Regions from separate parts of the Nocardioides sp. NBC_00850 genome, predicted to be linked through region 1. Evidence: riboswitches for the same ligand, from Rfam matches in the RefSeq annotation. Region 1 holds a riboswitch; each other region holds the start of a gene.
What was found. Region 1 has a riboswitch for cobalamin ahead of OH802_RS12525 (FecCD family ABC transporter permease). Riboswitches for the same ligand answer to the same signal wherever they lie in the genome.
Positions count from the first base shown of each region.

Region 2: linked by a shared signal. The riboswitch ahead of OH802_RS13690 (ABC transporter substrate-binding protein) and the one ahead of OH802_RS12525 (FecCD family ABC transporter permease) in region 1 are both predicted to bind cobalamin.
Region 3: linked by a shared signal. The riboswitch ahead of OH802_RS25595 (hypothetical protein) and the one ahead of OH802_RS12525 (FecCD family ABC transporter permease) in region 1 are both predicted to bind cobalamin.

Region 1 covers NZ_CP108845.1:2,553,946-2,556,138, forward strand. Annotated here, with positions in the region: gene OH802_RS12520 (ribonucleotide-diphosphate reductase subunit beta) at 1-507, opposite strand, end outside; cobalamin riboswitch at 658-875, opposite strand; cobalamin riboswitch at 965-1,149, shown strand; gene OH802_RS12525 (FecCD family ABC transporter permease) at 1,281-2,193, shown strand, end outside.
Region 2 covers NZ_CP108845.1:2,795,360-2,797,552, reverse strand. Annotated here, with positions in the region: gene OH802_RS13700 (sugar ABC transporter ATP-binding protein) at 1-131, opposite strand, end outside; gene OH802_RS13695 (NAD(P)H-dependent oxidoreductase) at 310-1,008, shown strand; cobalamin riboswitch at 1,037-1,224, shown strand; gene OH802_RS13690 (ABC transporter substrate-binding protein) at 1,278-2,193, shown strand, end outside.
Region 3 covers NZ_CP108845.1:5,286,480-5,288,672, forward strand. Annotated here, with positions in the region: gene OH802_RS25595 (hypothetical protein) at 1-884, opposite strand, end outside; cobalamin riboswitch at 950-1,082, opposite strand; gene OH802_RS25600 (hypothetical protein) at 1,148-1,783, shown strand; gene OH802_RS25605 (NYN domain-containing protein) at 1,794-2,193, opposite strand, start outside.

The DNA.
Region 1 (2,193 bases):
GGAGTAGAGGACGCAGTTCTCCATCAACGTGAAGACGCTCAGCGCGTAGAGCAGGTCCTCGTCGGCGATCGCGTCCCACACGAACTGGATCCGCTCGGCCAGCACCGGGTCGTTCTTGTAGGAGTCATAGAACTCCTCGGTGTCGATCATCAGCACCTTGTTGAGCTTCGCGTAGAACGGCGCGTGCATGTTCAGCTCGGCGAACGAGAAGGCGTTGGCCATCATCTGGACCTCCGGACGCGGGAACGCGTGGAAGATCCGGTCGCCCCACACCTCGCCGCCGAGGATCAGCTCGTAGATGGTGAACAGCTTCAGCGTCGTCTTGACCGCCGCCTGCTCGGCGTCGGTCATGTTGACCAGGAAGTCCTGCTTGTCGTTCTCGACCGGGATCTCCTCGGCGGTCCAGAAGATGCTCCGCTGCTTCTTGGCCAGGTCCTCGGCCATCGGATAGTCGAAGACGTACGCCGACTTCTCGGTGCGGATCGGTAGACCCTCGGTGTCGATCAAGCCCCATGCCCCTTGCTCACGCAGGCCCCCGGCCCGCTGGATGTCTCGTGCATCCGTGCCGGGGCAGGGAGGACGGCGGCAGCGCGCCGGGCGGACCCGGTCACGTGGTGCTCGCTCGATCCCCTGACCTTCCCTCGAGGTCGCGGACCCCACCATGAGGTGGGCACTGGCAGGTCTTCGGACTCGTGGGCGTCATCGTGCTCGGTCCTAGTGGCCGTCGCTTCCCAGGAGCCGGCTTGCTCCCAGTGCTTCGTGACGGCGGTCGTTCCCACTCACCGCTGCGGGGCAGTCCCGGACTCACACCGGGTTCCCTCTTGCCTCTCCCGCCCCGTCGCCGAGGTGGGAGAACCAGCTGCGAGGACCACTATATGCGGGAATTACACCAATGCAACTTCCTAGATCTTGTGTTCCGCCGTGTCGCCGGAAACTTCCCCGACACCGTCCCTGCGGCCCGTGCTAGCCTCTGCGCCGAGTCGAACGCATCCTGATGGATGCCAGGGAACTCCGGTGTGAATCCGGGACTGGCGCGCAGCGGTGAGGGCGACGGTGACGCTAGGCAGCCACTGGGGACCGGGTCCCTGGGAAGGCGGCGTCACCGGGTGAACCCGAGTCCGAAAACCTGTCGGCTCAGATGTACGTCACGGCCCTCGCGACCAGGGTCCAGAGGACCTGAGAGGCCGATCGCCGTGGAAACGCCGTCCCGCGAGACCCTGAGCCCGCGCGAGACCCTGAGCCCGCGCCGTGCCCGTGACCGGAGACGACGAGTCCCGTTCGTGCCGCTGGTGACTGCGCTGCTGCTCGCCTCGGCGCTCAGCGCCGTCGCGTCCCTGGCCTTCGGGTCCGAGCGGATACCGATCGGTGAGGTCATCGCGGCGGTCGGCGACCGGCTCCAGGGCGACGCCCCGGGGAAGTGGGACGTGATCGTGTGGGAGCTGCGCGTCCCCAGGGCGCTGATGGCGCTCGCCGTAGGCGCCGGCCTGGCCGTCGCCGGTGCGGGCATGCAGACCCTGGTCCGTAACCCGCTCGCCGACCCGTTCCTCCTCGGCATCAGCTCGGGCGCCTCGGTGGGAGCGACGGCGGCGATCACCACCGGGGCGCTGGGCGGCCTCGGCATCTATGCGGTCTCCGGCGGCGCGCTGCTCGGGGCGGTCGGCTCGGCCATGCTGGTGTGGCTGGTGGCCACCGCGCAGGGCGGGTTGACCCCGATCCGGTTGGTGCTCTCGGGTGTCGTGCTCTCCTCGGGGCTCTCCGCGATCGCCTCGTTCCTGGTCTTCATGAGCGATGATCCGCGCGCGGCGGACTCGGTGATGTTCTGGATGCTCGGCAGCGTCGGTGGCGCCAGCTGGGAGAAGCTGTGGCTGCCCGCGATCCTCAGTCTCGTCCTGGGGCTCGCAATGCTGGCGCTGCACCGTTGGCTGGACGCGCTGGCCGCCGGCCCCGAGACCGCCGCGGCGCTCGGCGTGGACGTCGCGGCGCTGCGTACGACTCTGTTCGTCGCGCTGGCCGTGCTGGTCGGGGTCCTGGTCGCGGTCAGCGGTGGGATCGGGTTCGTCGGGCTGATCGTGCCGCACGCGGCCCGGCTGCTCGTGGGCGCCCAGCACCGGGTGGTGCTCCCGGTCGCGGCCCTGGGCGGCGGGGTGTTCCTGCTGTGGGTCGACGTGCTCGCCCGGCTGGTGGCCCGGCCGC
Region 2 (2,193 bases), 240 kb from region 1:
GCACCGTTCTCCCCCACGAGCGCGTGGATGGATCCGGCCTCGACCCGGAGGCTTCCGGACCGGAGGGCGCGTACGGGGCCGAACGACTTGGCCACGTCCCGCAGCTCCAGTGCGGCGGGTGTGTCCGGCATGGGCAGCTCCTCGAATTGAAAGGTTTCAAGCCTGGTTTACGCTAGTGATGGCAATCACATACGTCAACACTCTGAGGCCGCTAATTTGAGCGAGATCCGGACTTTGTCATCAGACCGCGTCGGCGCCCGCCCACATCCAGCCGGGAATCCCGCCGCGTCAGACGGCGTTCAAAGCTCCATGCACGCACTCTGGGTATGGGCACATCCGCACGCGTCATCACTCAACGGACGGCTGCGCGAGGTCGGCATGAAGGCGCTCGGCGCGGCCGGCTGGAGCGTCGACGAGATCGACCTCTATCGAGAAGGTTTCAATCCACTTCTGGTGGAGCGGGGCGAGGCCGACGTACGCCGCCACCAGGACCGGCTGCGGGAGGCCGATCTGCTCGTCGTGCAGTTTCCGCTGTGGTGGTATTCGGTGCCGGCCATCCTCAAGGGCTGGATCGACCGGGTCTTCGAGTCGGGGTTCGCCTTCGACGTACCGGATCCGGAGACCGGCAAGCCGCTCAAGTACGGCAAGGGCGGACTGGTCGGCAAGCGCGCGCTGACGATCGTCACCGCCGGTGACCGGTCCGCGACCCTGGGTCCGCGCGGGATCAGCGGCGACATCGAGGACGTCCTGTGGCCGTTGCTGCACGGCACGTTCTGGTACACCGGGATGGACCCGCTGCGCCCGCACCTGATCACCGACACCGACACCATCGACGCCCAGGTGATGGCCCGGATCGAGTCCGACCTGAGCGTACGTCTCGAGGGCGTGATGACGGAGCCGCGGATCGACTACCGGCCGATGGCCGAGGAGCACTACGACCACACGATCAGGCTCCACGACTCGGTCGCGCCCGGGAAGGACGGGCTGAGCGCCCATCGCGAGGGCTGAGGTCGTGCCCCCTAGGGGCGGAGCCGCCTGCTACGGTCTTGGAGCCAGCCGCTCGGGACGTAGTCCCGGCACGGGAACCCGGTGAGAGTCCGGGACTGACGCGCAGCGGTGTGGGTGACGGACGGGACACTGTGCCACTGGGCCCTCGGGCCTGGGAAGGCGTCTCGCGCCGGTCGATCCCGAGTCCGAAGACCTGCTGGCCCTGCAGCAGACCGCTGCCGGTCAGGACGGGCGACGCGCACCAGCCCGCGACCCGCTCGAGGACCGACGTGCACCCCTCCCGCACCATCCGAACGTTCACCGCGAGCACCGTCCTGGTGCTCTGCTCCGCGCTGGCCGGCTGCGCCGCCGACCAGTCCTCCGGCGCACAGCAGGCGGCCGCGGACACCGCAGGCTTCCCGCTCACCCTGACCAACTGCGGGCGCGAGATCACCCTCGAGGCACCGCCCGAGCGCGTCGTCTCGCTCAACCAGGGCTCCACCGAGATCCTGCTCTCGCTCGGTCTCGCCGACCGGATGGCCGGCACCGCGACCTGGACCGACCCGGTGCTCGGCTCGCTGGCCGCGGACAACGAGCAGGTGCCCCGGCTGGCCGAGAACGCGCCCTCCTACGAGCGCGTCCTGGAGGCCGAGCCGGACTTCGTCACGGCCTCCTTCATCAGCACCCTGGGTGAGGGCGGGGTGACCACACCCGAGGACCTGGGGAAGCTCGGCGTGGGCTCGTATCTCTCCCCCGCCGAGTGCCTCAAAGACAACGAGGGCGATGACGACGGCACCCGCCACGACCCCCTCGAGATCGACACGATCTTCCAGGAGATCACCGATCTGGCGCGGATCTTCGGCGTCCCCGAGCGGGGCGAGGAGCTCGTCGCCGACCTGACGAAGCGGCTGGCGACCGCCCGGACCGAGGCACCGGCGGGCGAGGTGAGCGCGATGTACTGGTTCGCCAACTCCGAGTCGCCCTATCTGGCCGGCTGCTGCGGCGGCCCGGGGATCATCGGCCGCACCCTCGGCGTCGAGAACGTCTTCGACGACACCACCGATGAGTGGCCGCAGATCAACTGGGAGACCGTCGCCGAGCGCGACCCCGATGTCATCGTCGTCGGTGACCTGACCCGCAAGAGCCAGACCGCCGAGACCGCCCGCGCCAAGATCGACTATCTGAAGAGCAACCCGGTCACCGCGC
Region 3 (2,193 bases), 2.7 Mb from region 1:
CAGCTCGCCGCCTTCTCGGCGGCGTCGGTCTCACCGGCGCGTCCGAACGCCCACCCGGCCAGGCCGGTGGTGTTGGAGTTGGCGATGTTGCCGGTGGCCGCCTTGAACGACCCGTCCTCCGCCTGGGTCTCCTTCAGCCAGCTCACGCCGGCCTCGACGGCCTTCTCCGCCTCCGGGGACGCGACCCCGGACAGGGCGATCAGCGCGAACGCGGTGGCGTCGGCGTCCGGGACTGCCTTCGGGTCGGCGTCGCAGGTCTGATCAGCAGCGGCGGGGTCGGCCGTGAAGGTGACCCGGAACCACCCCTCCTCGCACTGCTGCCCGGCCAGGAACTCCGTCGCGGCCGCGGCCTCCTCGCTCTCGGCGTTGTTCAGCGCCCACACGGCGTACGACTGTCCGATGGTGTTGGAGTAGTCAGCCGCCTTCTTGTCCTTGGGGTCGAGCTCGTCGGCGATCCGGCCGTTCTCGGCGACCGTGCCCTCGAGCTGCTCGAGCAGACCGGGGTCGGAGGCGTCGACGTTCTGCTGGAGGACGAGCGCCTTCGCGGTCGCTCCGGCCGAGGTGATCGTGCCGAACCCGGGCGAGGTGTAGGCCTTCTTGTTCTCCATCACCGCCGCGGCGATCGTGGAGATCTCCTCGTCGTAGCCACCGACCTCTGCCAGCGCGATCCCGATGTCGGCGCTGAGCCCGAAGTCGTCGGTGCCGTACTGCGCGTTGCGGGCCACGCCCTCCGGCGCCTGGGCCACGAGCCAGTCGGCCACCGCGGTGGACACCTTGGCGTCGTAGGTGGGCTTCTCCCCCTCCTCGACGGCTTTCTCGCCACAGCCGGCGAGCGAGGTGAGGGCGAGGGCGGCGGCGATGCCGCCGAGGACGGTCTTCTTCATGGTTCCTTCCGCGCTGTTCGTCGGGAAGGCCCAGGGCCGACCCGCTGCTTTCCACGACAGCGTCAGGTCAGTACGCGCCCGTCGGCAGGTGCTCCGGCTCGCTCAGGACTCTCGGTCCTGGGCCTACGGTTGCGGGTCAGCGCCGGGATCCGACCGGCTTCCCCCACCACGGCGTGTGTTGATTGAGGCTCTGCTATGCGGGGCAATCCTATGCCGGGCAGGCCCTGCTTGCGGGATCGCCGCCGAGCAGTCACTCTGTCCCCATGCGCCACAGGATTCTCGGCCTTGTCGCAACCTCGATCTCGGCCACCTTTCTCGCCCTCTCCCCGACCACGACGGCGGGTGCGGAGGAGGCACGGACATCGGTCACGTACGCCGATCTGGTCGCCATGTTCGGCGAGAAGGTCGGTGACCGGAGCACCGTCGAGACCGGGCTGCCGAGCCTCAACCGCGCCATGGCCGATGCCGGGATCACCACGGCCTACCGGCAGGCGGCGTACCTGACCACGCTCGCCAACGAGAGCTCCTTCCACCACGACGCCAAGGGTCGCGACAAGCGGAAGTTCACCGGTCGCGGCTACATCCAGCTGACCGGCGAGGCCAACTACACCGACGCCGGCGCCTACTTCGACATCGACCTGCGCCGCCGCCCCGAGCTCGCCCGGTCGCTGGACTACAGCGCGCCGATCTCGCGGTGGTACTGGACCGTCGCCCGCGACATCAACCCGCTAGCCGACGCCCTCGACATGGGCGGGGTCAACGCGGCGATCGGCTACCCCCGCAACAAAGAGGAGGACACCGAGCGCTGTCGCGACTTCAAGGCCGCGCTGAAGCACCTCCACGGGTCGGTGCCCAAGGGCGTTCGATGCTCTCGCCCGGCGTCCACGGAGACCCGGTAGAGGACGTACGTCACTTCTTGTTGCGTTTGTCGCTGACCGCGATCGCCGAGGTGCCCTCGTCCTTGAGCTCGAAGAGGTCGATCGCCTTGATGAGCTTGGTCCAGGTGGCGTACCCGTAGTTGCGCGGGTCCTCGGAGGACTGGTTGCGGATGCGGGAGACCACGGTGCCGACCAGTGCCCAGCCGTCGTCGTCGGCGGCCGCGGCGATGGAGTTGCGCAGCAGCTGGATCAGCCGGGCGTTGCGCTTCAGCGCCTGCCCGTTGGTCGCCGCGGACGACTGCTTGCGGGTGCGCGTGGTCCCGGGCTCGGTGTCGGCCTCGGTCTCCTCCTCGGAGCCACCGAGCTTCTCCACCACGGTGAACCGGGTGCAGGCGCTCTTGAACGGCGCCGGCGTCTTCTCCCGGCCGTAG